DNA from 3 places in the Nocardiopsis sp. CNS-639 genome. Region 1 is predicted to be linked to each of the others. Evidence: riboswitches for the same ligand, from Rfam matches in the RefSeq annotation. Region 1 holds a riboswitch; each other region holds the start of a gene.
What was found. Region 1 has a riboswitch for cobalamin ahead of G011_RS0119660 (VWA domain-containing protein). Riboswitches for the same ligand answer to the same signal wherever they lie in the genome.
Positions count from the first base shown of each region.

Region 2: linked by a shared signal. The riboswitch ahead of G011_RS0124140 (ABC transporter substrate-binding protein) and the one ahead of G011_RS0119660 (VWA domain-containing protein) in region 1 are both predicted to bind cobalamin.
Region 3: linked by a shared signal. The riboswitch ahead of metE (5-methyltetrahydropteroyltriglutamate--homocysteine S-methyltransferase) and the one ahead of G011_RS0119660 (VWA domain-containing protein) in region 1 are both predicted to bind cobalamin.

Region 1 is NZ_KB906866.1:129,935-132,190, reverse strand. Features, by position in the region: gene G011_RS0119660 (VWA domain-containing protein) at 1-997, opposite strand, end outside; cobalamin riboswitch at 1,031-1,175, opposite strand; gene cbiE (precorrin-6y C5,15-methyltransferase (decarboxylating) subunit CbiE) at 1,224-2,256, shown strand, end outside.
Region 2 is NZ_KB906873.1:91,946-94,201, forward strand. Features, by position in the region: gene G011_RS0124135 (threonine/serine dehydratase) at 28-987, opposite strand; cobalamin riboswitch at 1,198-1,378, shown strand; gene G011_RS0124140 (ABC transporter substrate-binding protein) at 1,403-2,256, shown strand, end outside.
Region 3 is NZ_KB906854.1:490,790-493,045, forward strand. Features, by position in the region: gene G011_RS0101955 (polysaccharide deacetylase family protein) at 1-312, opposite strand, end outside; cobalamin riboswitch at 591-754, shown strand; gene metE (5-methyltetrahydropteroyltriglutamate--homocysteine S-methyltransferase) at 920-2,256, shown strand, end outside.

The DNA of each region.
Region 1 (2,256 bases):
CCTCGTCGAGTCCGGGCGCGTCGAAGGGGTTGCGTCGGCGCCTGTGCGGCAGGGCGAGCGTGGCGGCGCGGCGGATGTCGGCCCGGGTGACCGAGGTCCGGCCCGACCAGGCCGCGTGCGCCATCGCCGTGCGCGCGGTCACGATGTCGGCGCGCAGGCCGTCCACGTCGTAGGCGGCGCACACCTCGGCGATCTTCAGCAGCGCGGCCTCGGACAGGCGCACCCGGCCCAGTGCCTCCCGGGCCGCCGCGATGCGTTCGGCCAGCGCCTTCTCGGCCTCGTGGTAGCGCCCGGCGAAGGCGGCGGGGTCGGCGTCGTGGGACATGCGCCTGCGCACCACCTCGGCGCGGACCGCGGGCTCGGACGGCGCGGCGACCTCGACGGTGAGTCCGAACCGGTCCAGGAGCTGCGGGCGCAGCTCGCCCTCCTCGGGGTTCATGGTGCCGATGAGCAGGAACCGGGCCGCGTGCTCCACGGAGAACCCGTCGCGCTCCACGGTGACCCGGCCGGTCGCGGCGGCGTCCAGGAGCAGGTCGACCAGGTGGTCGTGCAGGAGGTTGACCTCGTCGACGTAGAGGATGCCGCGGTGGGCCCGGGCCAGCAGGCCGGGTTCGTAGGCGACCCTGCCGTGGGTGAGGGCCTGTTCCAGGTGCAGGGAGCCCAGGACGCGGTCCTCGGTGGCGCCGACGGGCAGTTCGACCAGGCGCACCGGGCGGCTCTCCACGGCCGTGCCGGACCCGAAGGGCCCGTCGGGGGAGTGCTGCGCCGGGTCGGCGGGGTCCACGGAGAACCGGTCGCCCTGGTAGACGTCGACGGGCGGCAGGAGGGAGGCCAGGGCCCGGACCGCGGTGGACTTGGCGGTGCCCTTCTCGCCGCGCACCAGGACGCCGCCGATCTCCGGCGAGACGCTGGTGAGGACGAGGGACAGGCCCAGGTCGTCGAGTTCATCGGCGTCGCAGCCGACGATCGCGGAAAAGGGGTAGTGCGGTGACCGCAATGGCATGTAGAGGCTCCCGCTCATGTCGCCATCGGTAAGGGACGGGCGCGAGGCCGGTCTTCGGACTTGCCGGGTCCTTCCTGGACGGAAGGCTCGGTTCACCGCAGCGGGCCTGTGCCGGAGTCTCACCGGGCTTCCCAGATTCTCCCCGTCGGCCGTCCCCACCGTTTCCGATGGCTGGGCCGTTGGGGCACCTCATGCCTGCCGCCACGATAGCGTCCGAGGAATGAAGGACGACAGCCGCCCTCCCGTCACCCACCACCGCCCGGATGCCGCTGCGCGGGGGAGTGGTGCACCCTCAACGGACGCCTGCGGCGCGGAGCCTCCTTCCGTCACCCACCACCGCCCGGATGCCGCTGCGCGGGGGAGTGGTGCGCCCTCGACGGACGCCTGCGGCGCGGAGCCTCCTTCCGTCACCCACCACCGCCCGGATGCCGCTGCGCGGGGGGGCGGGGCCTCCCCACCCGCCGGGCACCGGATCACCGTCGTCGGTATCGGCGCGGACGGCTGGTCCGGCCTGCCCGAGCGGCTGCGCGCGCTCGTCCTGGCCGCCGACACGGTGCTGGGCGGGCGCAGGCACCTGGCGATGCTCCCCGACCGGCCCCGGCAGCGCCGCCGGGTCTGGCCCTCACCCCTGCGCGAGGGACTGCCGCCACTGCTGGCCTCCCTCGACAGCGCTGCCACCGACGGCGCTTCCAGCGACAGCGCCTCCCCTGACGGCCCCTCCACCGTGGCGCTGGCCTCCGGCGACCCCCTGGTGTCCGGCATCGCCACCACCCTGATCGACCTGCTGGGCGCGGACGCCGTGCGGGTGGAACCCGCCGTCTCCTCGGTCGCCCTGGCCCGCGCCCGCATGGGCTGGCCCGCCGAACGCTGCACTGTGGTGGGCCTGGTCGGCCGCGACCCCCGCCTGCTGCTGCGCCAGCTCGCCCCCGGCCACCGCGTCCTGGTGCTCTCCTCCGACGGCTCCACCCCCGCCGCGGTCGCCGCCCTGCTGGTCGGCGCGGGCTACGGCGCCAGCCGGATGAGCGTGCTGGGCGACCTGGGCGCGGACTCCGAGTCGCGCCTGGAGACCACCGCCGACCACTGGCTCGCGTCACCTCCCGGCACGGTGCCCCCGCTGCACGTGCTGGCCCTGGAACTCCTGGGCCCGCCCGGCCACGGCCTGGTCGCGGGGCTGCCCGACGACGCCTTCGAACACGACGGGCAGCTCACCAAACGCGACCTGCGCGCCTCGGCGCTGGCCCGCCTGGCCCCCT
Region 2 (2,256 bases), on a different contig from region 1:
GGGCCTGCGCCCGGCCGTCCGCGCGGCTCACGCCACCAGGCGGGCGAACAGCTCCGGGTCGGCGTTGCCCCCCGAGACGACCGCGACCGTCTCCTGGGGGCGGCCGGGCGCGGTGGGCACCCGGCCCGCCAGGACCGCGGCGGCGGCCAGGGCCCCGCTGGGCTCGGCGACCAGGCGCGCCCCGTGGGCGAGGGCGGCGACGGCGCGGGCGATCTCCTCCTCGGTCACGGTGACGACCTCGTCCAGGCGGGCGCGCAGGTGGGCGAAGGTCAGCTCGGACAGGCACACGCGCACCCCGTCGGCCATGGTGCGGTGGGTGCGCTCGGGCGGCCAGGTGACCAGGCTTCCGGTGCGCAGGCTCTCGGCGGCGTCGGCGGCCAGTTCGGGCTCCACCCCCACTACGCGGACCCGGCGCGGGCCCGCGGCGGCCAGCGCGGCGGTGGCCACCCCCGAGGCGAGTCCGCCTCCGCCCACGGGCACGACGACGGTCGCGACCTCGGGCGACTGCTCCAGGATCTCCAGGCCGACCGTGCCCTGGCCCGCGATGACGCGCGGGTCGTCGAAGGGCGGGACGAGGGCGAGCCCCTCCTCGTCCCGGAGCCTCCGGGCGGTAGCCTCCCGCTCCCGGGGGGCGACCATGACGATGCGGGCTCCCAGGGCGCGCATGCGGTCGACCTTCACCCCGGGCGCGCCCTCGGGGACGACGACGGTGCAGGGCACCCCGTGCCGGGCGGCGGCGTGGGCGAGCGCCTGGCCGTGGTTGCCCGAGGAGTGGGTCACCACACCGCTTCGGCGCTGGTCGGGGTCGAGCAGGGCGACGGCGTTGGTGGCGCCGCGCAGCTTGAAGGCCCCGGTGGGCTGGAGGCTCTCGGGTTTGAGCAGGAACGGCGGCCCTCCGGCGGGGCCCGCCGTCAGCGGGGTGCGCACCGCCTCCCCGCGCAGGCGTTCCCGGGCGGCGCGGACGTCCTCCACCGTGATCAGTTCCATGCGCCCTCTATGCCCGGTCCCGGTCCGGCCACGCATCCGGACGGTGCCCCGCCCAACCCGGGTGCGGCGGCCGTGCGGGGCTCCCGCGCCGCCGGGGACGCCTTCCCGGTCAGGCGGCTCGCGGAGGTCCGGCCGTCGGCCGGGAGGGGAGCGGGTCTCGCGGAAGGGACCCGCGTGCACTACCGTGGCCGGTTGACTGTCAGCACAAGTCCATATCGTCGACGTCGCAGTGCACGGGAAGCCGGTGGAAGTCCGGCGCGGTCCTCGCCACTGTGACCGGAGGGCGCCTCCCGCACGCCACTGGGCCGGACACGGCTCGGGAAGGGTGGGGGCGCGGGGCCAGAGCCCGACTCCGGGAGCCAGGAGACCGGCTGCGACCGTCCGCGTCATCAGACCACGAAGGATGGTTTGTTCGATGAAGCCCACCGGGGCACGCGCGGTCCGGTACCGCCTGCCCGCCTGCGCCGCCCTCGCCCTGCTCCTGGCCACGACCGCCTGCGGCGGGGGCTCCGCCGCCCCCTCCCCCGAGGCCGCCGGGGAGACGATCCGCAACTGCGGCGTCGACGTGTCCGCGGACAGCCCGCCGGAACGGGTGTTCGCCGCCTACCAGCCCGCCATCGAGACCGCCCACGCGCTGGGCCTCAGCGACCGTCTGGTGGGGACGGCGTTCCTGGACGCCGCCGTCCTGGAGGAGTACGCCGACGCCCAGGCCGGACAGGAGTACTACCCCAACCTGCCCAGCCGGGAGGAACTGCTCAGCCACGGGCCCGACTTCGTGCTCGCCGGGTTCAACGACGTGTTCACCGACGAGAACCTCGGTACGCGGGCCTCCCTGCGCGAGCTGGGCATCGGCAGCTGGATCCCGGCTCCGCTGTGCCCTAGCGGGGACGGCCGCACCGACGCGACCATCGACCCGGCCTCGGTGACGATGGACAACGTCTACGCCGACCTGCGGGATCTGGGCGCCCTGTTCGACGCCCGCGAGCGCGCCGAAGAGGTCATCGCGGACATGGAGGGCGCGATAGGCGGGGTCACCGAGGCCCTGGAGGGCGGCGTGCCTGAGGAGGACCGGCCCTCGGTGATGGTCGGCCGCCCCAGCGACCAGGGGTTCCGGGTGGCCGGCGGGCAGGACTTCTCCACCGAGATCATCCGGCTGGCCGGAGGCGTCAACGCCTTCGCCGACCTGGACGGCGGGCGCAACCACGACGTGGCCGTCGAGGACGTGATCGCGCGCGACCCCGACTTCATCCTGGTCGACGTGTGCTGCGA
Region 3 (2,256 bases), on a different contig from region 1:
GGTCAGCTCACGCTCCAGGAAGTCGGCCAGCGGCTCGGCGTTGGGGATCACCGGGTAGGTCACCGCGACGGAGACCTCCCCGTCGTAGGGCAGTTCGGCCTCCTCCAGGCCCGCCACCGCGGCCGCGTCCACCTCGGTGAGCCCGTCGGGCGCACCGGAGGCCGGGGGCGATGGCTCGCTCTCGGAGACCGGCGCTCCATGCGTCCGCGGCCCGGGCTCGGGCTCTCCGGAGGAGCGGGTGGCCAACAACACCATGCCCGCCAGGACCGCCAGGGCTACCACGACCGTGATCAGGGGGTGGTCCGGTGCCATGGCGAGGCGGGACTGCTTACTCACGAGGGAATCTCCACGTTCATCGCTCAGACGAACGTCCGCGGGGAGCAGAGGGGAGCTCACCCGCGCAACGCTTGACTTCGTGTGTGACGCCGGTCGAAGGACGGGGGTTCTCACCGTCCGGGCCGGGCGCATGGGGCCGCACGCCGGGTACAGGGGCGAAGGGGGCCCTCCCTATACTTGCAGCCGTGGAAGGTACATGATCCACCCCCGCGTCCCGGGTCCGGCCCGGAACGGGCGGGGCGGAACCATGTCGCAAGAGGGAACCCGGTGCGAGTCCGGGACTGCCCCGCAGCGGTATGGGGGAACGAACGTCGCCATGAGCACTGGTAGTGCCGGTCGCGGAGACCGCACACCGGGAAGCGGCGGCCAGTAGGAGGAGCGGTGTTGGCACCGCCCGCGCCCCCGAGTCCGAAGACCTGCCTCCACCCGGCGACGCACCCGCGGCGCCGGTGGTCCCGCGCCCCGAGGGAGGGCCGGAGGCGGTGGCAGGTCCGGTGCGCGCCCGCGGCGCGTCCGTCGGCGTGCCCGCCCCCTCTTCTCCCCTCGCGGCCGGTACCCGGCTTTCGACGAGGGAGAGAAGCTCATGACCACGACCCCCGCGCCGTCCGCGGCCCCGGGCGGACCACGCCCCTCCGTGCGCTCGACCGTGCACGGCTACCCGCGCATCGGCCCCGCCCGCGAGCTCAAGCGCGCCTGCGAGTCCCACTGGAGGGGCCGCACCACCGCCCGCGAACTGGACGCGGTCGCCGCCGGACTGCGCCTGGACGTCTACGCCCAGCTGCGCGAGGCCGGTGTCGACGACATCCCCTCCAACACGTTCTCCTACTACGACCACGTGCTGGACACCGCGGTCCTGTTCGACCTGGTCCCCTCCCGCTTCGCCCCTCCCGCCGCGGCGCCGGACCGCGAGGAGGAGCTGCGCCGCTACTTCGCGCTCGCCCGCGGCGAACAGGGCGCCCCGCCGCTGGAGATGACCAAGTGGTTCGACACGAACTACCACTACCTGGTCCCCGAGCTCTCGCCCGGCAGCCGTCCCCGCCTGGTGGGCGACAAGCCCGTCGCCGAGTTCCGCGAGGCGGCCGAGGCGGGTTTCCACACCCGTCCGGTCCTGGTCGGTCCGCTCACCTTCCTGCTGCTGGCCAAGCCCGCCGACGGCGCCCCCGAGGGCTGGGAACCCGTCCAGCTGCTCGACCAGCTCCTGGAGGCCTACGCCCAGCTGCTCGGCGACCTGCGGGCCGCGGGCGCCACCGAGGTCCAGCTGGACGAGCCGATCCTGGCCACCGACGAGGGCCGTGCCGCCGTCGGCCACCTGGAGCGCGCCTACCAGTACCTGGGCGCGGTCACCGACCGCCCCTCCCTGCTGGTGTCCACCTACTTCGGCTCCATCGGCTCCGCCGCCCTGCGCGTCCTCAAGGACTCCGCGGTCGAGGCGGTCGGCCTGGACCTGGTCACCGACGACGAGGGCGTGGACGACCTGGTGCGGGTCTCCGGCCTGGGCGCCACCCGCCTGGTCGCGGGCGTGGTGGAGGGGCGCAACGTCTGGTGCACCGACATCCCGGCCGCCGTCGCCGCGCTCGGTACCCTGCTCGCCCTCACCGACGAGCTGACCGTGAGCACCTCCTGCTCCCTGCTGCACGTGCCCCTGGACCTGGACGCCGAGCCCTCCCTGGCCCCCGAGCTGCGCGGGGCCCTGGCCTTCGCCAGGCAGAAGGCACAGGAGACGGCCCTGCTCGGCCGCGTGCTGTCCGAGGGTGCCGAGGCCGAGCACACCGGACGGGGCGGCGTCCGTCCCCCCGCCTTCACCGACGCGCGCGTGCGCGCCCGCCTCGACGCCCTGGGCCCGGACGCCTACGAGCGCCCGCGGGAACGCGGCAGGCCCACCGACACCCCGCTCACCACGACCACCATCGGGTCCTTCCC